2 regions of the Megasphaera intestinihominis genome follow, and region 2 is predicted to be linked to the other one. Evidence: a T-box and tRNA genes for the amino acid it is inferred to sense, from the RefSeq annotation. Region 2 holds a T-box; the other holds one or more tRNA genes.

Region 1 (14,787 bases), on a different contig from region 2:
TGAACTTCCCTTTTTCCGGGCCGAGATTCTTAACGAAAGGATTTTCGCCGCGGCCGGTGATAGGTGCTGTCGTCTGAACATATTCAACGAGGATACCCTGGTTGGTTGTCGGGCGGCGGAAGTTGACGATAATGTCGTCCGTACCCTGGACAGCTTTCTTTTCTAACATGCATCCCGGACAATCTGCTTCCATTTCCTGGCGGACAGCTTCGACATCGTCCACTTCGAAGGCGATGTGGGCAATGCCGCCGCGGCCACCATTGAATTGGGTAAGCACACCGGAGTGCGGGATAATCATTTCAATCGGGCTGGCAAATTCACCAAACTTAGTGAAAATGAGATCAGCCTGGTAAGCATCGACATAGCCGGCATAGTCGATTTCAAGTCCATTATTCTGCATGAATTCATGGGCTTTTTCTAAGGTCGGCAGGACAATGCCTACGTGGTGGAGTCGCATAGGTTTCATTTTTTCAACCCCATCGGGCCGTCCTGGAAGAGGCGGGCATCCATGAGTTTCGGATTATCAATGATCGGCTTGAAGTCCATGTGAGCGAGGATATCTTTTTCAATATCGATGCCCGGTGCGACTTCGATGAGTTTCAAGCCTTCTTTGGTCAGTTCAAATACGCAGCGTTCCGTGATGTAGAGAACGTGTTTGCCGTTGCGGGCTGCATAAGAACCGTTGAAAGTGATCTGGTCGACAGCTTTGATGAACTTCTTGGCTTTGCCTTCCTGGAGGATCTTGACTTTGCCGTCTTCGACAGCGATTTTCAAGCCGCCAGCCGTGAAGGTGCCGCAGAAGTAAACATTCGGTGTCTGCTGGGAAATGTTCGGGAAACCGCCACAGCCGGCAACGTTAGTACCGAACTTGCTGACGTTGATGTTGCCCGAGCCATCGCACTGGGCCAGGCCGAGGTAAGCGATGTCCAGACCGCCGCCATCGTAGAAGTCGAACTGATAGGTGTGGTCGATGATGGCATCGGCATTGCGGGACGAACCGAAGCGGGCACCGCCCTGGGGTACACCACCGATAGCGCCGCCTTCGACGGTCAGGGTAATGGTATCGGCGATACCTTCTTCACCGGCAACGGAAGCAACGTATTCCGGAGCACCGACGCCGAGGTTGACGACAGCGTTTTCGGTCAGTTCCAAAGCGCCGCGGCGGCCGATGATTTTCTTAGCACTCATGGGGAGAGCTGCGTCGGCAGCGCCTTCGGGAGCACGATGTTCGCCGCTGAGGGACGGATCGTATTCGCAGTCATACGTCTGCTGATGGTCTTCCGGAGCTGCTACGACGACGTAGTCGACATAGATGCCAGGGATCTTAACCATGCGCGGGTCGAGGCTGCCGTGAGCGACGACGTCTTTGACCTGGACGACGACTTTACCGCCACAGTTGTGAACGGCCTGGGCGACGGAAGTGCTTTCGAAAGGCCCGATTTCTTCATCCATGGTGATGTTGCCCGATTCATCGGCATAAGTGCCGCGGAGGAAAGCTACGTTGACCGGGAAGGTCGGATAGAAAAGCTGTTCGTGACCGTCGACTTCGATCAATTTGACCAAGTCTTCTTTGGTTACGTCATTGAGCTTGCCGCCGAGCTGACGGGGATCGAGGAAAGTTTCCAAACCGATATCTGTGAAGACGCCGAGTTTGTGGCCTGCCAAAGCGCGGAACCAATGAACCAGCGTGCCCTGCGAGAAGTTGTATGCTTCGATTTTGTTTTCAACAGCCAGTTTACCGATAGCCGGTACTGTCTGCCAGTGACCGATGATGGCGCGTTTCAAAAGACCTGTGTGTGCCAGGTGTTCTGCAGCACGGCCATCGCGTTTACCCTGGGAACCTGCGTAGATGTAAGTCAGGTTCTGCGGCGTGTTCGTATCCAAGAACCGTTTTTCCAAGGCTTTGGTCAGGGCTTCCGGATGGGCACTGCTGACAAAACCAATAGACGTAATCGTGTCGTTGTCTTTTACGAGCTGAGCTGCTTGTTCAGCTGTAATGATTTCTACTTTTCTCATTACCGTAACTTCCTCCTGCTATGTAGAGTGTACCGACGCTGTCGTCGCTACTGTCGTACGCCTTTGTGAAAATTTTCCAAAGGTGAATTACTGACTAGAATGATATCATGGAAAACCCATAACGTCAATGAATAAATCGGGACAAATTAGTCACAAGGAATAGAAAATCTACAAATCTATTCCACTTTAGAATTATAAATTTTGATATTTATAATTATTTATCGAACAACTAATTCCAAGCGAATTACGGCAATAAAATGGCTTATATATTGACATAAATAGATTAATTCATCACGTATGATTTTTAGTTTAATCGATATTATATATTAAAAAGTCGGAAACCCCTGTAAAACAGCCATGACCAAAAGGTACTGTTAAAAACCAAGCATGATAATTCGTTATAGTATGTGAAAAACGGTACTTATTCTTTCCTTCTAGAATAGTTCGTAATAGGAAGTTTAGGGGCTAGGGATTAGTGGTTAGGGGTTCGTGGCTAGTGGTTCGCCTGAATCATCTAAAAAAGCTGCCGCACGAAGCCCAGATGGCTTTATACGGCAGCCTTTTTTTGCGCTGTAGGGGTCGCCACGTGGGCGACCCGTTGGATATTTGGTGGCGCTCTCCCTAAAATGAATAATCACTCATATTCTAAGACAGGCCTATCATGATTGTATAGACATAATAGATTGGAGTATATTGAACGTTTTCACGCATATCATTTGTCATGTATAACGTCTACATCACATTTCAGGCGGGCTTGCCACGTGCAAGCCCCTACAGAAAAAGGGACTGTCGCATGTGCGACAGTCCCTTTTTCCCTACCCTACCAGGACCTGTCCGAAGTAGACGATGGCCCCTAAGAGGATGATATATGGTACATAGACTTTCATGATTGCCTGAAGGATTTCGTTATCCTTGCCGGTCAGGGAGATGGCCCCGACGGCGATGGCGATACTCTGCGGCGAAATCATCTTGCCTGCGCAGGTACCGGCCGCGTTGGCAGCAGCCAGCCAGGCTTTATTGGCGTTGATGGCGGCAGCGGCATCGGTCTGGAGGTTGCCGAAGAGGACGTTACTGGACGTACCGGAACCGGTGATGAACGTGCCGACAGAGCCGATGAGCGGTGCAATGGCCGGATACATCATGCCCGTCGCTTCGACAGCCGTGCGGGCGATATCTGACGTCATGCCGCTGTAGCCCATGACTTTAGCTGTAGCGATGACGGCGATGATGGTGATGATCGTATTGCGCAGGCCTTTGATGGTGTTCAGCAAGACGAAGAACATTTCGCTAAAACGGGCCGACTGGGCCTTACCACTGATGAAGGCTGCCAGGAGGATGAGGATGCCCGGCGTATTGACCCAGATGAAGGTATAAGGTACGCCGCCCTGACCGGTATAGATGAGGACCGACGATTTAATAGCCATGAGCGGTGCATGGATGAAGGGAACGAGTTTCGACGTCAACAATAAGAAGACGAAAATCAAGATGAAGGGCAGGCAAGCCAGCAGACCACCGCGGAGCGGTACGTGAGCCGGATTGATGTCCATGGCATATTCCGGATCGTCGATAGGACGGAAATGGGAATAAACGACGATGAGGGCCATGATGACGATAGAAGCCCCCATGACAGCCAGTTCCGGACCGACGAAGGCCGAGACGATGAGTTCCGGCACAGCCAGGCCCAGGGCCGAGAGCAGGGTAACCATGAAAACGCCTTTGAGGGCCTTCAGCGAGCCGCCGACGATGGCGACGATGATGAACGGGCAAAGGATGTTGAGCGGCAGGAGCTGCAAGCTGATATACGTCGACAGCTGGACCGGATCGAGGCCCGTCAAGTTAGCCAGGGTGCTGGCCGGGATACCGATGGAACCATACGTCGTCGGAACGGAGTTAGCAACCAGGCAGATCAGGATAGCCTTGATGGGGTCGAAACCCAGGGCAACCAGCATCGATGCCGGGATAGCGATAGCCGTACCGAAGCCGGCCATGCCTTCCATGAAGGCGCCGAAACCCCAGCCGATGAGCAGGGCCAGGACGCGGCGGTCCTTGCTGACCGTCGTCAGCATGTGCTTGACGATATCCATGCTCTTGGTGTACAAGGTCAGATTATACGTAAAGATAGCGGCGATGATGACCAGTAAAATAGGCCAGCATGCCAGGGCCACGCCTTCCAGGGCTGCCGTAGCGGCATCCATGCCCGGCATATGATACCAGGCCAGGGCGACGGCAAAAGAAATGATCAAGGCAATGGGACATGCCTTGAAGCTCTGCATCTTCAGGAAGCCCAAAGAAACGATGAGCCACAAAATAGGTGACAATGCCAATAAAAATACCATAATACAAATACCCTCTTTCTTTGTTCACTTTTGAACTTATTATATGCCCAAAAACTATTAATAATTAAATAATTAATTCCCGAACAACATGATACTATTATATAATAGAAAAAGGGCATAAATCAACAGCTTAACAATGCTATTAAAGTATAGTTCAAGCCTTAGTTAGACGAAAAACGCAAGATTATTTTTCGATTTTGGCGAATATTCTTATTTCCCGTCTTTATTCTTTTTTTCACATACTATGGATAGGGTACAAAAAAATCAGCTATTTCCTAAGAAATAGCTAAAAACATGTTCAAAAAGTAACGTTTTATTGTTCATTTTTTTGTATATAAATTACGCGCTGCGGATAAGGTATATCAATACCGTTGGCATCGAAGGTATCCTTTACCTTGGACATAGTGTCGTAATAGACGGGGTAATAATTTTCCTTGGCGACCTTGGGAAAAGCGGCGATGCGCACGGAGCTTTCGGCAAATTCGCGGATGCCGATTTCCATCGTGTCGGCATTGAGGACCCGCCTGTCTTCCCGGAATATCTGCTTCAGCAGGGCAATGGCCTTGTGATGGTCGTTCTGGTAACCGATGTCGAAGAAAAAAGTAATGTACCTTTCCTGCTGGTAAGAGCTGTTGGTCACCTGGGACGAGGTGATACTGGAATTGGGGATGAAAATCGTCTTGTTGTCTTTCGTCGTAATAGCCGTATTCATCATCTGAATCCCTTTGACGCTGCCTTCTACGCCGCCGACGGCGATCCAATCTCCGGCTTTGAAAGGCTTGAAGATCAGGATCAAAAGGCCGGAAGCGAAATTCGACAGATTGCTCTGCAAGGCCAGGCCGACAGCCAGGCCAAAGGCGCCGAACGCGGCCAGGAAGGAATTCGTCGGGATACCGGCCTTATTCAGGGCCGACAACAGGACCAAGGCCATGATGGCATAATAAATCAGCTGGCTGACAAAGGTGATGACCGTATGGTCGTAATTGGCATGGGTCATCATGCGGACAGCCAGGTTCTTGAAAGCCCGGGCCACATAGCGGCCGACGATGAAGATGACGATGGCATAGATGACATCGGGACCGTGGTTAAGCAGAAAATCCTTTAAATGGTCCAGCGTCGTGACGCTCTGCGTGACCTGGTTCTGGACATCGGCCTGGACGACGTTAGCCGCCTGCTGCGCTGTATCGGCCGTATTTTCAGCAATGTTCATATTTCGCACCCTCCTCTTGTGTGTAGTTCTATTATACCCGGGATTTTGGGTAGTGGCTAGTGGCTAGGGGTTAGGGGTTCGTAGGGGCCGACGGCCCGGCTCTCCTGCTAGGAGAGCTGTCAGCGCAGCTGACGGAGAGGTTAACCTCTCCGGCCCTTCGGGCTACCTCTCCTATGAGGAGAGGCTTCCGACGGATGCCTTACGTTACAGTTACCGTCATTCCCTCATTATACTAGAAGCGGGCTCACCACGTGCGAGCCCCTACAATTGCGCAGACAGGCGATAACTAATTCACGGCCTGTAGCCTTGCGCATAAATGTATGCAAAAAAAGGGCTTGTTGCACATGCAACAAGCCCTTTTAAGTTGCTAGTGGTTAGCAGTTAGTGATTAGAAAATTTAAATTCCATTTCTACAGACTACAAACTCCATACTGCAAACTATAAAGAGAAAGGGGCCTCGCATGATGGCAGAAACCTTCGTGCGACAGCCCCTCTTTTAAGTATCAAGTTTGTAGTTTTTAGTTTGCAGTTATTGGCTAAAAATTTAACCTCTTTCTACAAACTCGGCACTACAAACTTTAAACTATCTTTTAGCCTTCGATTTCGGATACGACACCGGCACCTACGGTACGGCCGCCTTCACGGATAGCGAAGCGCAGGCCTGCTTCGATAGCAATCGGTGTGATGAGTTCGACTTCCATCTTGACGTTATCGCCAGGCATGCACATTTCTGTGCCTTCCGGCAGGGTGATGACACCCGTTACGTCAGTCGTGCGGAAGTAGAACTGCGGACGATAGCCGTTGAAGAACGGCGTATGACGGCCGCCTTCATCTTTGGTCAGGACATAGACCTGAGCCTTGAATTTCGTGTGCGGATGAATCGTGCCCGGTTTAGCCAGGACCTGGCCGCGTTCGACGTCTTTGCGGTCGATGCCACGGAGCAGTGCGCCGATGTTGTCGCCTGCTTCTGCGAGGTCCAGGATCTTACGGAACATTTCAACGCCCGTAACGACGGTATCTTTCGGTTTATCAGCGAGGCCGACGATTTCGACAGCGTCACCGACTTTGATCGTACCACGTTCGACACGGCCCGTAGCAACCGTACCACGGCCGGTGATGGTGAATACGTCTTCGACAGGCATCAGGAACGGCTGGTCCGTCGGACGTTTCGGCGTCGGGATGTAGCTGTCGACAGCATCCATCAAGTCGAGGATGGATTTTTCAGCTTCCGGATCGCCTTCGAGGGCTTTCAATGCAGAACCTACGATGATAGGTACTTCATCGCCAGGATAATCATATTCAGTCAGGAGGTCGCGGACTTCCATTTCAACGAGTTCAATCAGTTCCGGATCGTCGACCTGGTCAGCTTTGTTGAGGTATACGACGATAGCCGGTACACCGACCTGGCGGGCCAGGAGGATGTGTTCACGAGTCTGCGGCATCGGGCCGTCAGCTGCGGATACAACGAGGATAGCACCATCCATCTGAGCTGCACCAGTGATCATGTTCTTGACATAGTCAGCATGCCCCGGGCAGTCAACATGTGCATAGTGGCGTTTTTCCGTTTCATATTCGACGTGCGCCGTGTTGATCGTAATACCACGTTCACGTTCTTCCGGAGCCTTGTCAATATCGGAGTAATCTTCGAACTTGGCAAAGCCCTTCTTTGCTAATACTTTCGTAATAGCAGCCGTTAATGTCGTTTTGCCATGGTCGACGTGACCAATCGTACCGATATTAACATGCGGTTTTGTTCTTTCATAATGTTCTTTTGCCATTGTAATCATTTCCTCCTTTAGGAAAAAAACAGCTACCCACTTGTATTCTATCACACATCCATACTCTTTGCTTAAAAAAATAGGAAAATTTAAACAAAAAATATTTTTGCATATAGAAATAACCTCGTATGCACGAGGTTATTAGTGTGGTGGCGGCTCGGAGATTCGAACTCTGGACACTGCGGGTATGAACCGCATGCTCTAGCCAACTGAGCTAAGCCGCCATGTGTGGAGCTATTGACCGGGATTGAACCGGTGACCTTATCCTTACCAAGGATACGCTCTACCGACTGAGCTACAACAGCTTATGAACTGGTCAAAGCCAATTATGAAGTTTTTTTTACCTGACAGTAAAAAAATTTGGTAGCGGGGGCAGGACTTGAACCTACGACCTTCGGGTTATGAGCCCGACGAGCTACCAACTGCTCCACCCCGCGATGATTGGTGGTGGGGGAAGGATTCGAACCTTCGAAGGCAAACGCCGGCAGATTTACAGTCTGCTCCCTTTAGCCACTCGGGAACCCCACCATTTACTGGAGCCAACGATAGGACTTGAACCTACAACCTACTGATTACAAGTCAGTTGCTCTACCAATTGAGCTACGTTGGCTTACTGTTCCGTGGAACGTAGTCTATTATATCAAAGGACTGACGTTCTGTCAAGAACTTTTTTATCAGCTTTTCTTATTTCTTCTGACGAGGCAGAACCCCGTTTCAAAAGGCTCTGTCAGAACCGCTGACTTGATTAGTATACTATACCCCACGGAATAATGCAAGTGCTTTTTACACTTTTTTTAAATTAATTTTATCTACCCTTCATGCTGCGTGTCCAGGTTGAGGAACAGCGTGAACTCGTTCTTGAAGTAGAGCTTGACCGACCCGACAGGGCCGTTGCGGTGTTTGGCCAGGATGACTTCTGTAATGTGCTGGTTCTCCGTTTCCTTATCGTAGTAATCTTCGCGGTACAAGAAGGAAACGATATCCGCATCCTGTTCCAGGGCCCCCGATTCGCGGAGGTCACTGAGCATAGGCCGTTTATCCTGCCGGCTTTCGACACTGCGGCTGAGCTGGGACAAGGCGATGAGCGGTACTTTCAGTTCCCGCGCCAGGGCCTTGAGGGACCGGGAAATCTCGGAGATTTCCTGCTGGCGGCTTTCGGCATTGCGCCCCTGCATGAGCTGCAGGTAGTCGACGATAATCAGGTCCAGGCCGTGTTCCGACTTGAGGCGCCGCGCTTTCGATCGCATTTCGGCGACAGAGATGCCCGGCGTATCGTCGATGTAAATGGGCGACTCATAAAGCTTGTCGCAGGCATCGGTCAGGCGCGTCCACTCTTCATCGCTGTTGAGCTGGCCTGTGCGCAGTTTCTGCGAGTCGATATGGGCGATTTGGCAGAGCAGTCGCTGGACTAGCTGTTCCTGGGACATTTCCAGGGAAAAGAAGGCTACCGTCTTATGCTGACGGACGCCGACGTTCTGGGCGATGTTCAGGGTAAAGGCCGTCTTGCCCATACTCGGACGGGCAGCGACCAGGATCAGGTCCGACGGCTGCAGGCCTGACGTCATGCGGTCCAGGTCGCGGAATCCCGTCGGCAGGCCGGTGAGGCCCGCTTTATTTTCATAGAGCTTGGTGATCTTGTCCAGGGTCACTTCGACGACGGCGCCGACGGAAGCGAAATCGCCGCGGTTCTTTGTATCCGACAGCTGGAGAATGCGCCGTTCGGCATCGTCCAGGAGGGCTTCCGTTTCCTTTTGGCCGTCATAGGCTTCCGTCATCAGTTCGGTACACGTCGAAATGAGGTTGCGCGCCAGGGCCTTCTCGGCGACGATATTGGCGTAATATTCGATATTGGCCGCTGACCCGACCAGGTTCGGCAGGTTCAGGACGTATTCGAGACCGCCTACATCGTCGAGCTTCTTCATGCGTTTCAACTCGTCCGGCAGGGTGATGACGTCGATTTCTTTATTTTCCCGATGGAGGTGTTCCATGGCCTCGAAGATGATGCGATGGACGTCGCGGTAAAAATCCTGGGACTGGAGCTTTTCCATAGCGACGATGACGGCATCATGGGATAAGAGCATCGCCCCCAGGACGGCTTGTTCCGCCTCTACGTTCTGCGGTGGAATCCGCTGTTCCATATTAGGCTCCCTCCTGTTCGACCAACATCAGTTTCAGTACGTCGTCGATGGTGACGGCATAGTGGATATTCAGGCCTAAATGGCGTTCCGGGATATCATGAGCATTTTCTTTCGGGATGATGATTCCTTTCATGCCAGCCTGACGGGCGCCATAAGCCTTTTCAAAGACGCCGCCGACGGGCTTGACCTGGCCCTGGATGGAAATTTCCCCGGTCAGGGCCATGTCCTGGCGGACCGGCTTGCCTGTGATGGCCGAGATGAGGGCCGTCGTAATGGCACAGCCTGCCGACGGGCCGTCGATATTGCCGCCGCCGACGAAGTTGATGTTGACGTCGTAATCGGACAGTTCCTTACCGGTCATGCGGCGGACGACAGCGGCTGCGTTGAACATGGAGTCCTTGGCCATGGAACCGGCCGTATCGTTGAAGCGGTAATACCCCTTCCCCGGCGCCCGCGCCGGAAAGGCGACGGCTTCGATTTCAATGGCCGAGCCGAGGTAACCGGCGACGCCGAGGCCGAAGACCTTGCCGACGACAGGCGTATCGCTGGCCTTTTCCGTCACATAAGGCACGAGGCGGCTGATCTGGGCGACGCGGCGGACGTGGTCGCAGGTGATGCGCACGTGGTCCTTGGAGCCCGATTTAAAGACAGACAGGCCATATGTATCGGCCAGGATGTTGACGGCCTTGCGGCCTTCGATGGTGAACTCACTGATCAATTTGGCCACGCCGTCTTCCAGTTCCGCCCCCAGCTGGGCAGCGGCATTGGTGACAATCTGTTCGATATCCGACGGGATGAGGGGTTCAAAGAAGATTTCAGCGCAGCGCGACCGGATGGCCGGATTGATTTCCGACGGGTCCCGCGTCGTCGCACCGATGAGGATGAAGTCGGCCGGAGCCCCTTCGGCAAAGAGTTTCTTGATATACTTCGGCACATTCGGGTCGTCTTCGTCGTAATAAGCCGATTCAAAACGGACCCGCTTGTCTTCCATGACTTTCAGCAGCTTGTTGAGCAGCATCGGGTCCACTTCCCCGATTTCGTCGATGAAGAGGATGCCGCCATGGGCTTCGGTGACCAGGCCCGGCTTCGGTTCCGGGATCCCCGTATCGGCCAGGTCGCGGCGGGCGCCCTGATAAATCGGGTCGTGGACCGAACCGATGAGGGGGTTGGTCATATCCCGCGAATCCCAGCGCAGTGTCGTCCCGTCCGTTTCGATAAAGGGCGCATCAGGGCCAAACGGTGTAAAGGGCAGCTTCTTGGCTTCGTCGAGGACGATGCGGGCAGCCGTCGTCTTGCCGACGCCAGGCGGTCCGTAGAGGAGCAGGTGCTGCGGATAGACAGACGATAACTTGCTCTGCATGGCTTCCACGGCCCGTTCCTGGCCGACAATAGCCCGGAGCTGTTTCGGCCGTACCCGTTCCATGACCGATTCCGTAAGATGGACGTTTTCCAGGTCGTCCAATTCCTTGAGCTTGCGCTTGGTCTGCGGCGTTTCGACGTCGTGCAGTTCTTCCTTGATGAGTTCCATCTTGATTTCCCGCACGTATTCCTGCTGTTTTTCATCCATGCGCTGGCTGATTTTCTTTTCCAGCCGTTCTTCTACGGCCTGACGGGCCAGCATCTCAGCCAGGACCATTTCCAGTTCATTGAGGACGTTGATGACTTCATCGTCATCGGGTACTTTATCATACGAGACGTCTTCATAGATGAGGCGCTGCAGTCCGACCAGGCGCTGGCGCGGGTCTTCGGAATGGATGTACGACAAGGCAGAGTACTTACTGGCCCGGAGGACCATCTTTTCAGACCCTATAAGACCAGTAAAAGCGCCATAAAGCACGTTAACCTGACGGCGGAGTTCTTCCTCCGCCGTCGGTTCGAGGTACTTATGGCGCTGTAATAATTTGTCCAATAATTCTTTCATTGTATCCCCTTATGGCTTATGATCAGCCTTCTACAACGTGTATTTTGATGACACTGGTAATCGTCGGATGGACGCGGATGGTAACATCGTAATCGCCGAGCGATTTAATCGGATCCTTGATTTCTACTTTTTTCTTGTCCAGGTCGATATCGTACTGGGCCTTGGCCGCTTCGCTGATAGTCTTGCCCGTAATGGCACCGAAGACTTTGCCGCCTTCGCCGACTTTAACGGGAATGGTCAGTTCGACTTTCTTCAGCTGGCTGGCCAGGATGACGGCTTCATCCGAAGCGACCTGGGCCTTATGCTTGGCAGCGGCTTTTTTCTGTTTGGCATCGTTGAGGTTTTCCGATGTGCCGGGAGCGGCTAATTTACGGGGCAGGAGGAAGTTGCGGCCATAGCCTTCCGATACTTCGATGATGTCCCCTTTCTTACCGAGTTTCTTTACATCCTGTAATAAGATTACTTTCATTTTTCATCAATCTCCTTGTCTTTATCTATGATTTCATGGAGGGCTGCCATGACGTCCCCCTGGGCTTCGACCAGGGTCCGGCCACGCAGCTGGGCACCGGCAACGGTACGGTGGCCGCCGCCGCCGAGAGCTTCCATGACTAATTGTACATTGATTTCGCCTTTCGAGCGGGCGCTGACACCGATGCAGTCATCGGCCAGATAATAGAAAGTGAAGCTGGCTTCGACGCTGTCGATGTTGATGAGCATATCCGCTACCTGGGCGGCGATGATGGTGGCATTGCGCTGACCCTTGGGGCAGCTGGCCATGGCGACGCCGTCGCTGATTTGGGCACCGGACAAGATGAGGGCCCGGTCCTTGACGGTATCGAAGTCAGAGCTGAACAGTTCGCGGACGATATCCGGATCCGCTCCGCAGCGGCGCAGATACGACGCGGCGTCGAAAGTGCGCACGCCGGTCTGGACGGCGAAGTTCTTGGTGTCGACGATGATGCCGGCATAGAGGGCCGTCGCTTCGATCTTCGTCAATTCTACATCTTCCTGGAAATATTGCAAGAGCTCCGTCACCAGTTCGCTCGTCGAAGAACTCGACGTTTCCGTATAGGTCAGCAAGGGCTTCTTGATGAAGTCCGAACTGCGGCGGTGATGGTCGATGACGACGCGCCGGTCCGTTTCGTCCAGCAAAGCCGGGGCTACGGTCATGTCCGGGCGGTGCGTATCGACGATGAACAGCAGGGTCTGGCTGTTGCAGATGTTCTCCGCCGTTTCTGCCGAAATGAGCAGGTCCTTGAAATCGGGATTATCCATGATCTGATCTTCCAGGCGCCGGATGGCGTCGGTCTGATTGCTGACGACGACATGTACCGGCTTGCCTGCCAGGCGGGCCATGTGGGCTACGCCGACGGCAGCGCCGATGCTGTCATAGTCTTCCCGTTCATGTCCCATGACCAGGACCATATCGCTCGTATCGATGAGTTCGTGGATGGCCTGGGCGACGACGCGGGCCCGGACGCGGGTATTCTTTTCGACGCAGCGCGTCTTGCCGCCGTAGAAGTGAGGCGATCCGTCCTCTTCATAGACGACGACCTGGTCGCCGCCGCGGCCCAGAGCCAGGTCGAGGCCGGCCCGGGCTTTCGTAGCCAGTTCGTTGAAATTGGCTTTGCCCGCCGCAATGACGTCGCTCGGGAAGAGGGCGATGCCCATGCTGAGCGTCACGGGGATGCGGTTGACCGTATGGATGGAACGGATTTTTTCCAGGAAAGAAAAGTTATCTTCCTTATAATATTCCAGCGTATCCCGGCTCATGCAGGCAATGTACTTCTCATTGCCGTAAGCCCAGATAAAGCAATTATGGCCGGACAGCTCGCCGATAAGGCAGTTGTTGACGTTGGTCACCAGCGTAGCCCGCTGGACAGCCGTCATCCCCTTGGCAACTTCCTCCAGGTTGTCGATCTCGATATCGCAGAAAACGGGGACAGCAGCCAGGGAATTCAGCTTCTGCCGTTCCGTATCGGTAATGTCTTCAAAATAGAGGATGAGGTAATTGTCATCGTCAGCGGCTTCGGTCTGCAGATACTTGTAGACGACGCGGTAATAGCGTTCGCCGATGTGTTCAAAGAAATATCCCGATTTCCCCCAGAACTTATCGACTTTCAAGTTCGGCATGATGTGGTCCAGCTGCTGGTCGTTGTCGATGTCGCCGACCCAGTCTCGGAAGACGCTGTTGGCCCAGCACAAGTTGGACTGCATGTCGATGATGGCAATGCCGATAGGCAGATTCTGCACGGCATACGTCGAAGCCTGGTCGACGCTCTTGGAGATGGCATCGAAGAACTGGCTGATTTCCCGGTTGCGTTCGTTATGGTTCTTGCGGGTCAGGACATAAGCCCCGCCGATGAGGATCAGGGCCAGCAAGGCGATGACCCAATTATATACGGCAATGATGATAAGCAGCAAGACGGTAATCAGGAAGAAAGGTTCTTCCGACCGCCTTGACAGCAACGTTTTAAACATGGTTCCGCCCCCTGCGTACTAAAGCGTACGACCTTTTTTTCTATAATTCGTGAGCATGTCGAAGATGCCGGCTAAAAAGGCAGCATACGAAAAAACAGGCATGACAAAAAATGAGATGAGGATCAGGGCCTGAAGGCCATTCCCTAAACGGAAACGGCTGCTGAGGAGATAAAAGACGAAGGCAATTCCCTGGATACAGATGAAGAAGAAGGCAATCTGATTGAGATTCATGCCGATGATATTGAGCCAGGTAATATCCCGTGTCACTCCCCAGTATTTCATGACCAATGCCAATATATATAAGTATATCATACTACGGGGTATTTCCCAATAACGAATAGGCAAAAACGCCTTGAGCGAAAAGCCGAGACGGCGCAGGATGACCTGGGAAATCTTGATGTTCGCGTAGGCGATGATGGCCGTCCCCAGACAGAGGAACATGGGCAGCAGCGACGGCAGCACCTCCCGGACCTGGTTGAGCTGGGCCCGCGTTTCTGCCAATTTGACGTCAGACATGCCCTGCTGCTGGTACTGGGCCATCATGCTGTCCATGAACTGCGTGAAGAAATCGTTCATCTGGGTAAAGACGTTGACGTCGAGGACAACATAGGACAATAGGGCGATGACGACGAAGACGGCGACCAGGGCCGCTGTAACCGTCCCCAAGAGGCGTACAGCCGACCATTCATAGCGAAAGCCAGCTCCCAGGGCCAGGCCGACGGCACCGAAGCTCAGGAATTGGACCAATGCCGTCACCGGGTCGATGAACAACCCCATGAGGAAGCCTACGGTCACGCCCAGCAGCAAGGTCTGGCGCAGACCGTATTTCATGAAAATGATGACCATGGGAATGGGCATGATGAAATAACCAATAAAAGAAAAAATCGGCACGTATGTACTGAGAAGC
Region 2 (14,787 bases):
GATATCCATGCCCTTGGCTTTGGCCGACGCCGTGGCATCGAAGACGACGGCGGCTGCATCGGCGCCTTCCTGATGCTTGACGATGGGTACGCCGACGCGGTCCGCCCAGATGGTCAGCTGTTCCGACGCTGCCGCACGGAAGGTATCGCCGGCGGCGAGCATGACCGATTTCCCCTGCTGCTTGTAATACTTGGCCAGTTTGCCGATAGTCGTCGTCTTGCCGACGCCGTTGACGCCGACGATGAAGATGACCCGCGGCCCGTCTGTTTCCGGCAGGGGTTCATCGTTTTCATTGAGCAGGGCGACGATGCATTTTTCCAAATACGGGACGACGTCGTTGCCGTCTTTGATTTCCTTCGATTTGACACCGGTCCGGATCTGGTCCAGGAGGTATTCCGTCGTTTCGACGCCAATATCGCCGGTGAGCATGACCGCTTCCAGGTCATCGTACATGTCGTCGTCGATCTTGGCATAGCCGCGGACGACGGTTTCGATATTCTGGATGAGCGAGTGTTTCGTCTTTTCTAAGCCTTTGCGCAGTTTTGAAAAAAATCCCATAGTTATGTTCCTTCCTTTAACAATTCATCTACTTTGACAGTCAGCAGGCGCGATACGCCTTTTTCTTCCATGGTCACGCCCAACAGGGTATTGGCCGCTTCCATGGTCTTGCGGCGGTGTGTGATGACGATGAACTGCGTCGCACCGCTGTAATTCTTGAGGTATCGGGCCATGCGTTCGACATTGGCTTCGTCCAGGGCGGCGTCGACTTCGTCGACCAGGCAGAACGGTGCCGGATGATAGGCCAGAAAAGCCAGGAGCAGGGCAATGACCGTCAGGGCCCGTTCGCCGCCGGAGAGAAGCGTCAGGGACTGCTGCTTCTTTCCTGGCGGGCGGATATAGATTTCCACACCGGCTTCCAGGATATGTTCCTTGTCGGTCAGGGCCAGGTGGGCCGTACCGCCGCCGAAGAGACGGCTGAAGATATCCTGGAAGTGGACACCGATTTCCTTGAAGGCCTTGGCGAATTGTTCGGCCATGGCCGCGTCGATTTCAGCGACGACAGTCCGCAGTTTTTCCCGCGATTCTTTCAGGTCATCGCACTGGCGGTTGTAGAAGTCCCGCTTTTCCAGAGCCGTCTTGTATTCGTCTTCAGCTGCCGGGTTGATGGTCCCCAGGGCTGTGATCTGCCCTTTCAGGGAGGCGACCTTGTCGTGGAGCTCTTTCAGCGAGCCTTCGCGGCGGCGCTCCATGGCTTCCTGGCGGCTCAGGCCCTGCATGGCCAGCCGTTCTTCATGATGGCTGATATCGCTCTTGTATTTTTCCCGCTGGATGTCGGCAGCGTTGCAGCGCTGCTGCCAATCCTGATGGCGCCGGCGCAGGTCGTCGACGACACCATCCAGGTCCTGGCTCTGTTTCAAAGACTCATTGCGGGTCTGATAAAAAGCCTCTTTGGCCTGGTCGCAGCGGACCGTATCGGCTTCTTTCAAGGTAATATTTTTCGACAGTTCTGTCAACAGGCGGGCCGCTTCTTCCTGGCGGCGGCGCAAATCCTGGCGGCGCTGGGCCAGGGCCTGTTCCTGTACCGTCAGTTCCTGCTGCCATTTGTCATGCTGGCGCAGCTGGTCGTCGCCATGGCTGGCCTGTTCTGTCAGTTTGGCTACGGCAATCTGCCTTTCCGTCAAGGTCTGGCGGCACTGGGCGGCTTCGGCCTTGGCAGCATCACAGGCGTCCTGCCATTGCTGGACATCGGCGGCCGGCCCCGTTTCCATATCGGCCAGGGCGGCTTCCTTGGCGACCAGCCGGGCCTGCATGTCGGCCCGTTCCTTTTCCAAGGCTTCGACGCGCTGGTCAAAATCAGCCAGGGCCTGGCGGATATCGGCCAGGCCCTTCTCTTCCTGACCGCCCTGCCAGCGGGCCTGTTCCGCAGCCTGGCTGGCTTTGCGCCAATGGTCTTCGGCCTGGGCCAGTTCCCGGGCAGATTCTTCGGCCTGCCGGCGCAGTTCCCGGCCCTCAGCGGCCAGGGTTTCCAGACGCTGCTGGCCACGGCGGCAGGTCTCCTGCAATTCCTGCAGCAGCGCCCGCCGGCTGATGAGGGAACCTTCCTGATTGCGGGCGCTGCCGCCGGTCAGGGAGCCGCCGGCGTTGAACTGCGTCCCGTCGAGGCAGACGATGCGCAGGCGATGGCCGTATTTCCGGGCCACAGCCGAGCCCGTATCCATGGTATCGGCCAGGAGGGTCCGCCCTAAGAGGGATGAAAAGACCTTCTCATATTTAGCATCATAAGAAATAGCATCGGAGGCGAAGCCGAGCATGCCCGGTTCGCCGGCAGCCTGTTCTTCATCGGCTGTCCGCTGCCGGCTGCGCAGGGTATCCAGGGGCAGGAAGGTCGTCCGGCCGGCTTTTCTGTCTTTTAAATACGAAATAGCCTGTTTGGCCGCCCTTTCGTCTTCGGCGACGACGTAACGGACGGCACCGCCCAGGGCGACGTCGATGGCGACGGCAAAGCGCGATGGGATCTGGCAGAGTTCGCCGACGGCGCCGCACAGCCGGCTGCGCCAGGGCTGGCTGGCTGTCAGGACGACTTTGACCGCCCGTCCCAGGCCTTCATGTTCCTGTTCCATGCTCTGGAGGACGCGCATGCGCTGGGAGGCGGCGTCGACATCGCCGCGCAGGCGGCGGTATTCGTCTTCTCCTTTTTTCAGGCGCTGGCCCTTTTCCTGAGCCGTCTGTCGCAGCGAGGCGGCCTGCTTTTCAAAGGCGGCGGCTTTTTTCTGGCACGCTTCCTGTTGGGCCTGGGCTTCCTCATGGCGGGCTTCTGCCGCTGTCAGGGTCTGCTTCTTGTCTTCCCACTGCTTCAGGGCCTGCTGGCAGGCGGCTTCATTTTCTTCCAGGCGGCGGCGCAGGTCTTCACTGTCCCGGCGCAGCATGAAAGCGTCGCGGCTGCGCTTGGAGTTGGCGTCGACCCGCTCCTGCAGGGCCTTTGCTGCCGCTTCGGCCTTGGCTTCGGCCTGGCCGAACAGGGTCTGAGTCAGGGCTAAAGCCTTCTGAGCCGCAGCCAGTTCAGCTGCTTTCTGGTCCTTCTGGGCCTGCAGGGTTTCTTTTTGTTCCTGCCAGGCTGCCTGGCGCTGCTGCAGCTGAGCGGCGTCGTCAGCGGCCTGGGATTCGTTCTCGGCCAGTTCGGCCTGCCGCTGCCGGCAGGCTTCACGGCGGTGGACGAGGCTGTCCAGCTCGTTGTGGACGGCCATGGCTTCTTCATCGAGGCGGCGCAGTTTTTCGTCGTCTGCCGCCATGACCTCCAACAGGGCCTTGCGTTTTCCCTCGGCCGCTGCCAGTTCCTGGGCGGCCTTTTCTTCTTCTGTCGCCGCCGTCATGCGGCTGTTCTCGGCTTTGGCCAGGAGGCGTTCGCTGTTGCGCAGTTCCTGCAAGGTCACGGTCCCTTCATAGGCCAGGCGCTCGCTGTCGAGGCAGCGGAATTTCTGCAGAGTTTCTGCCTGTTCCTGCAATGGTTCCAGCCGCTCTTCGAGGACGCTCATGAGGTCGCGGATGCGCTCCAGGTTGCGCTCGGTCTCGGCGATCTTGCGCAGGCCGTCGGCCTTGCGGCCTTTGAAGCGGCTGATGCCAGCAACTTCTTCAAAGATGACCCGCCGCTCTTCGGGCTTGCTGTTGAGGATGCGGTCGACGCGGTTCTGGCCGATGACGGCCATAGAGTCCTGGCCGATACCCGTATCGGCGAAGAGGATATGGATATCTTTCAGGCGGCACGGCCGGCGGTTGATATAGTATTCACTGTCGCCGGAGCGGAAGAGGCGCCGCGTGACGACGACTTCCGTGAATTCCGTATCCAAGGCGTGGTCGCTGTTATCGAAGTACAGCGAGACTTCCGCTGCCCCCTGGGGCCGGCGGGTCTGGGTCCCGGCAAAGATGATGTCTTCCGACTTCTGCCCCCGCAGCTGGCGGACATTCTGTTCCCCCATGACCCAGCGGACGGCATCGGAAATATTGCTCTTGCCGCTGCCATTGGGACCGACGATGGCCGTAATGCCCTTGTCGAAGGTCAGGGTCGTCTTATCTGCAAAGGACTTGAATCCCCGCAGTTCCATTTTCAATAATTGCATAGTTTCTACTCTCTCTGTGGACTGCCCGGACGGACACGGTATGGCGCCGCATAGCAGTTCTGCTTATTTACTCGTACAGTTAATGATACCATAATTACCAGCCTGCCGCCACCACGGCGTCGCCAGCCAGGGCTGGGCAAAGTTTGTGTAAAATATCAGGGAAAGCCTTGACAAGTCCTGTCTTAATGGATTATATTAGAATTTAGGTTTGAAGGCCCTCATTCTGCAGAAAGGGAGAGTACCGTAATGATTCAAGTTTATAAGCACAGCAACGGCCATCTGGAAGACAACATTTCCCTGGCATCGGCTGAAAAAGGATCCTGGATCCACGTCGTAAATCCCGATTCCGAAGATTTACAGCTCGTATCCATGGTCACGGAAATCCCCACTGATGTTCTGAAAACCGCCTTGGACACGGAAGAACGTTCCCACGTCGAAATCGAAGATAACTACATCTTTGTCGTCATCAACATCCCGATCATCTTGGAAACGGACAGTTATGACACCTTGCCCCTGGGCATTTTCATTACACCGGACTTCATCATCACCCTCTGTATTCAAGAAACAGAAGTCATGCGCGCCTTTACGGAGAATAAGTATCCTCTGTTCTATACATTCAAGAAGACGCGTTTCTTATTCCAGATCCTGTACCGTTCGGCGACGCTGTTCCTGCGCTACTTGATGCAGATCAACCGCCGGACCGATGACATCGAGGAAATCCTGCGCCATTCCATGCGCAACAAGGAATTCTTCCTGCTCCTGGAATTACAGAAATCCTTGACGTACTTCACGTCGGCCCTGCGCAGCAATGGCATCGTCATGGAACGGCTCATGCGCCTGCGCCGCAATACGTCGCTCCACCACCTCATCAAGATGTATGAAGAAGACGAAGACCTCCTGGAAGATGTCATCATCGAAAACAAGCAGGCTATCGAAATGGTCGAGATGTATTCCAACATCCTCATGAATATGTCCGATACCTTTGCATCCATCATTTCCAACAACCTGAACTTGGTCATGAAATTCCTGGCTTCCATTACAATCATGCTGGCCGTCCCGACGATCATCTTCAGCCTGTGGGGCATCAACGTCCCCGTCCCCTTCCAGGACACGACAGCCGGCTTCTATTACGTCGTAGGCATCGCCATGTTCTGCACCGTCGTCGCCGTCATCATGCTCTGGCGGAAGGATTTATTCTGAAAGGCCCTTCACCATGCTCTTTATCGGTTCAAAAGAGCGGCGGTGAATGGGACAGGGCCCGTATTTTTGCAACGCTTCCATATGCATTTTCGTCAAATATCCCTTGTGCACGGCAAAGCCGTACTGGGGATATTTTTTGTCGTATTCGACCATGAGGCGGTCACGCGTGACTTTGGCGATGATCGAAGCGGCGGCGATGGACGCGCTCAGGGCGTCGCCGTGGACCAGGGACTTATGGGGCACGGTCAGTTCCCGAAGAGGCATGGCATCGACCAGGACGGCTTCAGCCGGCACGGCCAGGCCGTTCACGGCGTCGTACATGCCCTGCATGGTGGCGTGGTAAATATCGAGTTCGTCGATTTCTTTTTCCGACTTGGCCACACAGGATACGGCAACGGCTTCGGCCATAATTTTATCATAGAGGACGTCCCGCTTGGCCGGCGGGACTTTTTTGCTGTCATTGAGGCCGGGACATTCCCAGTAGGGCGGCAGGATGACGGCGGCTACCATGACCGGACCGGCAGCCGGGCCGCGGCCGGCTTCGTCGATGCCGGCTACGTGGTACAGCCCTTGGTTGTAGTAAGCCGTTTCCTGGGCATACATGTGCAGGACCCGTTCCCGTTCGGCTTCTTCCCGGATTTTCTGGCGCATATAGGCGGCAGCCAGCTTGCGGACCGACACGCGGCCGTCTTCTTTCATGGCTGCCAGGAGGTCCTGGACGTCACCGCCAGCGGCCAGGCGGGCCTTGAGGTCGGCGACGCGGAGTTTCTCGATGTCCATGGTCAGTCCTCCCCTTCCCATTCGCCCAGCCGGTCCAGGGAGATGGCGCCGATTTTGCCTTCGCGGAATTCCTTGAGGATGAGCTTGTACGTCTTTTCCAGGTCGACGACGCCGCCGGAAACGATACAGCCCCGCTTGCGGCCGATGGCTTCGATCGTATCCAGCGGCTTGTCACAGAGGGTTTCCAGTTTATAACGGGCCTTCAATTCATCAGGGTACTGGGCCGATAACTGTTCGATGAGCTGCATGATGACCGTTTCCATGTCGAAGACCGTATCGGAAATGGCCCCTGTCGCTGCCAGGCGGTAGGCGCTGACCTGGTTTTCCAGTTTCGGCCACAAGACGCCCGGCGTATCCAGGAGGTCGAGCTGGTCGCCGATGTGGACCCACTGCTTGCCCTTCGTTTCGCCAGGCTTGTCGGCCGTCTTGGCCGCACTGCGGCGGGACAGCTTGTTGATGAGCGTCGATTTGCCGACATTAGGAATGCCCAGGATCATGGTGCGGACGGCGCGGTTCTTGAGGCCCCGGGCCTTCCAGCGGGCCAGCTTCGGCGCTGCCAGGGAGCGGACCAGGGAAATGAGCTGTTTCACCCCTTTGCCGCCTTTGCTGTTCAGGGCCAGGACTTTGCGGCCCTGCTGCTTGTAATAGGCCACCCATTCGTCGAGGACGGCCGGGTCGGCCAGGTCGGCCTTGTTGAGGACGACGACAGACGGCTTGTCGCCGATGAGGGACTTAATCATGGGATTGGTGCTGCTCATAGGGATACGGGCATCGACGAGTTCGATGACGACGTCGATGATCTTGAGATTTTCCTGAATAAGGCGCTTGGCCTTGGCCATGTGGCCGGGATACCAGTTGATTATCATAGTGAATCTCCTTTGGTGATGAGAAAAAAGGGCTTGTCGAACGACGACAAGCCCTTTTTAGTTGTTAGTGGCTAGTTGTTAGTTTTTAGTAGATGGCTTTATTTTAAAACTTCTAACTGCAAACTACAAACTCACGCTATTAGCCTTCTCTTGTTTCGGTGAGTTTCTGGATGTGGGCGACGACTTCGTCGATCGGTTTGGCGCCTAAATCGCCTTTGGAGCGGTCGCGCAGGCCGAGGGTGCCGTTTTCCATTTCTTTATCGCCGACGACAGCCATGTAAGGAACTTTTTCCATCTGAGCCTTGCGGATCTTGTAGCCGATCTTTTCGCTGCTTTCATCGACTTCGACGCGGATGCCCAATTTCTTGAACTTCTTAGCCAGGTCTTTGCAGTAAGCCAGGTGTTTGTCGGAGATGGGCAGGAACTTGATCTGGACCGGAGCCAGCCATACCGGGAAAGCACCGGCATAGTTTTCGGTGATGATGCCCAGGAAGCGTTCGATACTGCCGAAGCAGGCACGATGTACCATGACCGGGCGATGTTTCTGGCCATCTTCGCCGATATAGGTCATATCGAAGCGTTCCGGCATGAGCATGTCGAGCTGGATAGTACCGCACTGCCAGGTACGGCCGATGGAGTCTTTCAGGTGGAAGTCCAGTTTCGGGCCGTAGAATGCGCCGTCGCCTTCGTTGATGACGTACGGGATGTGGCGTTCTTCGATGACATCATGCAAGGTCTTGGTAGCCAGTTCCCAGATTTCGTCGGAGCCCATGGAGTCTTCCGGACGAGTGGACAATTCGACGTGATATTCCAGGCCGAACTGTTTGTAAGCCTTGTCGAAGAGGTCCATGACGCCGGAGATTTCTTCTTTCATCTGGCTCGGCAGCATGAAGATGTGAGCATCGTCCTGAGTGAAGCAGCGGACGCGGAACAGGCCGTGGAGGGCCCCATGGAGTTCATGGCGATGGACCAGGCCGAGTTCAGCCATGCGCATCGGGAAGTCGCGGTAGCTGTGGACGTTACTCTTATAGACCAGGATGCCGCCCGGGCAGTTCATCGGTTTGATGGCGTAAGGCTGTTCATCGATAGTCGTGAAATACATGTTGTCGCGGTAGTGATCCCAGTGGCCGGACTGTTCCCAGAGGTGACGGTTGAGGATCATCGGGGTCATGATTTCGTCGTAATCGGCTTCATCATGGAGTTCATGCCAGAATTTAAGCAAGTTGTTGCGCAGGATCATTCCCTTGGGATGGAAGAACGGGAAGCCCGGGCCTTCTTCGTGGAAGCTGAACAGGTCGAGCTGTTTGCCCAGTTTACGATGGTCGCGCTTTTCAGCTTCTTCCATCATCTTCAGGTATTCATCGAGTTCCGATTTCTTTTCAAAAGCGGTCCCGTAAATACGCTGGAGCATCTTGTTGTGTTCATCGCCGCGCCAGTAAGCACCGGCAACGGTGCGCAGCTTGAAGGCCTTGACGGCACCGGTCGAAGCGCAGTGCGGGCCGGCACAGAGGTCGACGAAGTCGCCCTGGCGGTAGATGGAGATGACGGCATCTTCCGGAAGGTCTTCGATGAGTTCTACTTTATAATCCTGGCCAGCGTCTTTGAAGAGTTTCAAAGCGTCGGCACGGGACAAGACTTCTTTGGTAATGGGAAGGTTTTCTTTGACGATCTTAGCCATTTCAGCTTCAATGGCAGCAAAGTCTTCCTGTGTGAAACGGTGTTCTGTGTCGAGGTCGTAGTAGAAGCCGTTTTCAATGGACGGGCCAATGGCGAACTTGACGCCCGGGAAGAGGTGCTGGATAGCCTGTGCCATGACATGAGATGCTGTATGGCGGAGCGTATCTTTCCCTTCCTGGTCGGCGAAGGTGAGGAATTCAACGGTCGAGCCGTCGACAATGGTTTCGCGGAGGTCCGTGACTTCACCGTTTACCTTTGCGACTAATACTTTCTTTGCAAGACTGTTGCTGAGCTGTTTGACAGCTTCGGCAAGAGAGATGCCATCGGGAAACTGTTTTTTGCTTCCGTCTTTTAATACTAATTCTGCCATTACAAACATCCTCCTTAATAAAAAAAGCTCTCGTCCTCAAGGGACGAGAGCATAACTCACGTGGTTCCACCCTAGTTCACCGGAAAACCCGATGTACTCAAGCGCGATAACGGGGCGGCCGGGACCCCCTACTTACTTCGGGAATCCTGCTCCAAGGCGGTAACTTGCCAGACTTTATAAAGCACTCTCACCATCGTGCCTCTCTCTGTAATAAAGGAGCTATCAAGTGTTGTCCTTTTCAAAGCATCTTACATATCTCTATGTATGCATAAATTATACGGCAGGAAATGGGGGTTGTCAAGAGAGAAAAGAGGCTGTCTTAAAGCGACAGCCTCTTTTTGAGTTTGTAGGGGTCGCCCGTGGGCGCCCCGCCAAGTATTTGTATGATGTTTCTAGCAACTTGAATAGGAAACCACACATATGCTGAAACGGGTTCGCCACGTGCGAACCCCTACGAACTAGTGGTCAGACACTAACGGCCAGCTGCCAGTAGCAAAAAAGGTCTATCGCATAGCGATAGACCTTTTGATTATGCACGGTTAGATAACTTATGCAATGCCTTTCTGTTTCTTGATAGCTTCCGTGAGGAGCGGGAGAACTTTGAAGACATCGCCTACGATACCATAGTCGCAGACTTTGAAAATCGGAGCATCTTCGTCTTTGTTGATGGCGATGATGCAGTCAGAACCAGTCATGCCTGCCAAATGCTGGATAGCACCGGAAATAGCGCATGCAATGTAGATCTTCGGACCAACTGTTTTACCAGTCTGGCCAACCTGATGGAGAGCATCGATCCAGCCAGCGTCAACAGCTGCACGGGATGCACCAACAGCGCCGCCGAGGACGTCTGCGCATTCTTTGAGGATACCGGTCTTGAACGATTCTTCACCGTTCATGCCACGGCCGCCAGCAACGATAACGTCAGCGTCTTCGATTTTAACGCCTTCGCCGCCCAATTTGATGAGTTCGACGAATTTGGTCATGAAGTCAGCATCGGAGAGGTTAGCTTTCTTTTCGATAACTTCGCCAGTTGCAGAAGGATCTGCTTCCGGTTTTTTGAAGACGTGCGGGCGGACAGTACCCATCTGCGGACGGTTGTCCGGGCAGATGATTTCAGCCATGATGTTGCCGCCGAGAGCCGGACGGGTCCATACGATGGTCTTCTTGTCGTCGTCAACGCCGAGCTGTGTGCAGTCAGCGGTGAGGCCAGTCTTCAAGGAGTTAGCGACACGCGGGCCGAGGTCACGGCCGATGTTGGTAGCGCCAACGAGGAATACGTTCGGTTTTTCTTCATGGAAGAAATCGCAAATAACTTTTGCATAAGCCGTCGTATTGTAATGTTCGAGCTGAGGATCATCATATACGAATACCTTATGAGCACCGTGAGCGATGAGTTCCTGAGCCAACGGTTTTACGTCTTTACCAATGAGGATTGCACCGACTTCGTCGCCGATGGTGTCAGCCAAGATGCGAGCCTGGCCCAACAATTCGAAAGATACATCACGTAATTTGCCTTCAAACTGTTCAGCAATTACATAAATGCCTTTATATTCTGCTAAATCCATTTTCACTGTTCCTCCTTAGATTAAATGATTTTCTGGGCAACCAGTTTTTCCATAATCTGGTCGACGATTGCCTGTTCGTTGTCATCTTCAACTTTGAGAACGAGACCACCGGATCTCTGAGGCGGTGTGAAAATCTTGCGGACTTTAGTCGGAGAGCCAGACAAACCGATCTGAGCGTCATCAGCTGCAACAGCAGCAGCGTCCAAATTCGGGATTTCGCGGCGTTTTGCTTTCATGGTGCCACGAATGGTCGGGAAACGCGGTTCGTTCAAGTCTTTAACAGCGGTAATCAATACCGGGAAGTTAGCTTCCGTTACGATGTAGCCTTCTTCGTTTTCCTGCTGAACAGTAACTTTGTTGCCTTCGACTTTGATGTCGCGGGCATACGTAATCTGAGGAATACCGAGTTCGCAAGCGATCTGCGGGCCAACCTGAGCGGTATCGCCGTCGATAGCCTGTTTGCCGCAAAGGATGATATCGAACTGTTCGATACCTTTGTCAGCAGCTATTTTTTTGATAGCCTGTGCCAAAGCATAGCCCGTAGCTAACGTGTCGGAACCACCGAGTTTGCGGTCGGACAGAAGATATGCATCGTCAGCGCCCATTGCGAGGCCTTCACGAAGAACGTCTTTTGCCTGATCAGGACCCATCGAGAGTAACGTAATCTTTACGTCTTTGTCAGCATCTTTCATCTGAAGAGCTGCTTCCAGAGCATTCTGGTCGAAGGGGTTAAAAATGTTAGGAACACCAGCACGAATGACGGTATGTTTTACGGGGTCAATCTTAACTTCTGCTGTGTCCGGAACTTGTTTGACACATACCAATATTTCCATTTACGTTTGCCTCCTAAAATCTTTTTTATGTAACAGGCTTGGCTGATGCCAAGCCTGCATCATAAACTTCACTTATCTTAACAGAGCACCGCCTGTAACCATGAGCTGAACTTCGTTCGTGCCTTCGTAGATCTGAGTGATCTTAGCATCGCGCATGTGACGAGCAACCGGATATTCTTCGCTGTAGCCATAGCCGCCGAAGATCTGGACTGCTTCTGTCGTTACGCGCATAGCAACATCGGAAGCAACGCGTTTTGCGATAGCAGCATCAACGGTGAAGGGTTTACCTTCCTGTTTCTTGCAAGCAGCTTTGTAAACGAGGTTACGGGCAGCTTCGATCTGCATCTTCATGTCAGCCAGTTTGAAGGAAATGGACTGGAATTTGCAGAGCGGTTTGCCGAACTGTACACGCTGTTTGGAGTATTCAACAGCATCTGCCAGTGCAGCTTCTGCAATGCCGAGAGCCTGAGCAGCAACGCCGATACGGCCGCCGTCCAAAGTCATCATAGCGATCTTGAAGCCTTTGCCTTCTTCGCCGAGCATGTTTTCAGCCGGAACTTTGACGTCCTGGAATACGAGTTCCATGGTCTGCGAAGTATGGATGCCCATCTTGTCTTCTTTCTTACCGAAAGTGAAGCCAGGCATGCCGTCTTCGAGGATGAAGGCTGTAATGCCGTGGTTGCCTTTGCTCTTGTCGGTCATAGCGAAGATGATGTAGATATCAGCAGCGCCGCCGTTGGTGATGAAAATCTTGGAGCCGTTCAGCGTGTATGTGCCGTCGTCGTTCTTAACAGCAACAGTCTGCTGGCCGGAAGCATCAGTACCAGCGTTCGGTTCGGTCAAGCCGAAAGCACCGAGTTTAGTACCTTCAACCAAAGGAACGAGGAATTTTTCTTTCTGAGCTTCTGTACCGAACTGCCAAATCGGGTTAGCGCAAAGGGAAACCGTTGCCGACAGGGTGATAGCAACACCAGCGTCGTATTTAGCCAATTCTTCAACAGCGAGGATGTAGCTCAAAACGTCGCCGCCGTCATCGCCGGAACCGCCGTATTTTTCTTCGAAGTAAGCGCCGGTAATACCGAGGCTGAGCAGTTCATCAATAAGGTCTTTGTCATAAATACCTTTGTGGTCGCGTTCCGTAATGGTCGGAGCTAATTTCTTTTCGCCGAAATCATGAGCGAGTTTTAAGAAGTCCTGTTGAATATCTGTTAAGTTAAAATCCATGATGTTTCCACTCTCCTTAGTGTATAGTTAGTTTAGTAAAGCCATAAGATAAAAACCTGAACATCGAGGCGATACATTTCCTTACAGTAAATTCTGTCTGGATATATATTCACACCGTCTCAGTGCTTACAAATGCATTGTACAACTTTTCACATGTTAAATCAATAGCAAAAAGCCTATAAAGCACAATATCACTATTCCATTTTCTCATCCTAAAACTTTAACAAGACTTTTTTGTACTAATGGAGGCAAAAAGATTAAAATCTTCTTGACAGAGTACGCCTTGCTTTTCCGTATACGCTTTTGTACGTATACCTAACTATACTGGTTACAAATATTAAGGAAAGCTTACGGTTGTATTATAGCACGGATACCCCGGAAGTTGTCAAGGATGTGTGCCGTAATTCCCCAGATTTTATAATTTTCATACGTATAAATCTTGACGTTATACGTCCGGCGCTGTTTCCAGCCTGTCTGATGGGAAATATCCAGGCCCTTGGGAAAGCCCGGTGCCGGCCGGGTAGCCAGTTCGACGCGGCCGATTTCCGGTTCATGCTCATCGAACCAGGACAGAGGGACCGTAAAGGTATGGTCCACTTCGCCCCGGTTGAGGACGAAGTCATCTGTATCCATATAGGCGGCAAAGGGCCATACGGTGACGCCTACAGGTGATTCCATGTAGTCCAGGGGGCCCCAGACGTGGATATGGGATGGGTCGACGCCGAGTTCCTCCTTCGTCTCCCGCAGGGCCGCTTCCAGAGCGCTGTCGTCGCCGTCGTCGATGCGGCCGCCGGGGAAGCAGACGTCGCCAGGCTGCCAGCCCAGCTTGCTGCTGCGCACTTCAAACACGGCCTGTTCTTCCCCGTCTTTGTAGATAATCGGCACTAAGACGGCACAAGCCCGCGTATTCATACAGGTGTTCTGGCGGACGATACGGTCCGGCCATGGCTTAAATGCTTTCATACAAGGCTCCTTTCTGAGGAAAAGACTAAGTTCAAAGAAGTACAAAGTAAAAGGGCTTGTCGTACTTCGACAAGCCCTTTTACTGTAGGGGCGCCACGCGGGGCGCCCATATCTGTTAGTTGTCAGTGGCTAGCCATCAGCTTATAGCTAACCCCAACCTCTCCGGCCTTTCAGGCCACCTCCCCTATCAGGGGAGGCAAAACTGCGAACTGCGGCCGGCGGGCTCGTCACGTGCGAGCCTCTACTTATTTTATGACGATGTTGATGATTTTCTTCGGTACGACGATGAATTTGACTACTTTCTTATCGCCGATGAATTCCTGGATGTGCGGTAAAGCCAGGACTTTTTCCTGCAAGGCATCTTTGTCGATGTCGACGGCTACGGTCAGGCGGTCGCGTACTTTGCCGTTGATCTGGACAGGCAGTTCGATTTCATCGACGACGAGAGCCGATTTGTCGACTTCCGGCCAATCCTGGGCATGGACGCTGCCTTCAAAGCCGCATTTCTGCCAGAGTTCTTCCGTAATATGCGGTGTGAAGGGAGCCAGGAGCTTGAGCAGGTTCTTGTTGGCTTCCAGGGCAACGGCCTTGTGGATGGTCTTGTTAGCGCCGACATAGCCATGCATGGCGTTAACATATTCCATGATCGAGCTGACAGCCGTATTGAGGCCGTAGTTGCCGTCTGTGCCGCGGACGTCTTCTGTGACCTTGGCAATGGCTTTGAATTCCTGGAAACGCAGTTCTTTTTCGGCTTCCGTATAGTCCGTCCCTTCAAGGCCGTCTTTGACCAAGTCCTGGAACTGATGGACAATGCGCCATACGCGGTTGAGGAAGCGGTAAGAGCCTTCGACGCCCTGGTCAGACCAGGCCAGGTCGCGTTCGGGCGGAGCCGCGAAGAGGATGAACAGGCGGGCCGTATCGGCGCCGTATTTGGCGATGATTTCTTCCGGCGATACGATGTTGCCCTTGGACTTACTCATCTTGCTGCCGTCGAGGAGGACCATGCCCTGTGTCAGCAGGCGTTCGAAAGGTTCGACATTGTTGACCAGGCCGGCGTCATAGAAGACCTTCATGAAGAAACGGGAATACATGAGGTGCAGGATGGCGTGTTCGATGCCGCCGATATACTGGTCGACGTTCATCCAATGGTTGGCTTTCTTCGGATCCCAGGCTTTTTCATCATTGCGGGCATCG

The links. A T-box is a leader RNA that pairs with one kind of tRNA and senses whether it is charged. The one in region 2 lies ahead of thrS (threonine--tRNA ligase), so its partner is inferred to be a tRNA-Thr.
Region 1: it encodes a tRNA-Thr, which carries the amino acid that the T-box ahead of thrS (threonine--tRNA ligase) is inferred to sense. The anticodon was not compared.

What each region holds. Positions count from the first base shown of each region.
Region 1 covers NZ_JBBMEU010000003.1:16,996-31,782, reverse strand. Annotated here, with positions in the region: gene WMO23_RS01105 (VOC family protein) at 1-466, opposite strand, end outside; gene pct (propanoyl-CoA transferase Pct) at 463-2,016, opposite strand; gene WMO23_RS01095 (L-lactate permease) at 2,832-4,352, opposite strand; gene WMO23_RS01090 (mechanosensitive ion channel family protein) at 4,666-5,562, opposite strand; gene tuf (elongation factor Tu) at 6,153-7,340, opposite strand; tRNA gene WMO23_RS01080 (tRNA-Met) at 7,488-7,564, opposite strand; tRNA gene WMO23_RS01075 (tRNA-Thr) at 7,570-7,645, opposite strand; tRNA gene WMO23_RS01070 (tRNA-Met) at 7,702-7,777, opposite strand; tRNA gene WMO23_RS01065 (tRNA-Tyr) at 7,783-7,868, opposite strand; tRNA gene WMO23_RS01060 (tRNA-Thr) at 7,875-7,950, opposite strand; gene dnaB (replicative DNA helicase) at 8,150-9,478, opposite strand; gene lonC (Lon family ATP-dependent protease) at 9,480-11,399, opposite strand; gene rplI (50S ribosomal protein L9) at 11,422-11,868, opposite strand; gene WMO23_RS01040 (DHH family phosphoesterase) at 11,865-13,880, opposite strand; gene WMO23_RS01035 (YybS family protein) at 13,899-14,787, opposite strand, start outside.
Region 2 covers NZ_JBBMEU010000006.1:39,408-54,194, forward strand. Annotated here, with positions in the region: gene ftsY (signal recognition particle-docking protein FtsY) at 1-558, opposite strand, end outside; gene smc (chromosome segregation protein SMC) at 561-4,115, opposite strand; gene WMO23_RS02000 (magnesium transporter CorA family protein) at 4,362-5,315, shown strand; gene rnhB (ribonuclease HII) at 5,307-6,095, opposite strand; gene ylqF (ribosome biogenesis GTPase YlqF) at 6,098-6,961, opposite strand; gene thrS (threonine--tRNA ligase) at 7,101-9,008, opposite strand; T-box leader at 9,045-9,259, opposite strand; gene WMO23_RS02020 (electron transfer flavoprotein subunit alpha/FixB family protein) at 9,557-10,573, opposite strand; gene WMO23_RS02025 (electron transfer flavoprotein subunit beta/FixA family protein) at 10,594-11,406, opposite strand; gene WMO23_RS02030 (acyl-CoA dehydrogenase) at 11,479-12,630, opposite strand; gene WMO23_RS02035 (NUDIX hydrolase) at 12,979-13,593, opposite strand; gene leuS (leucine--tRNA ligase) at 13,839-14,787, opposite strand, start outside.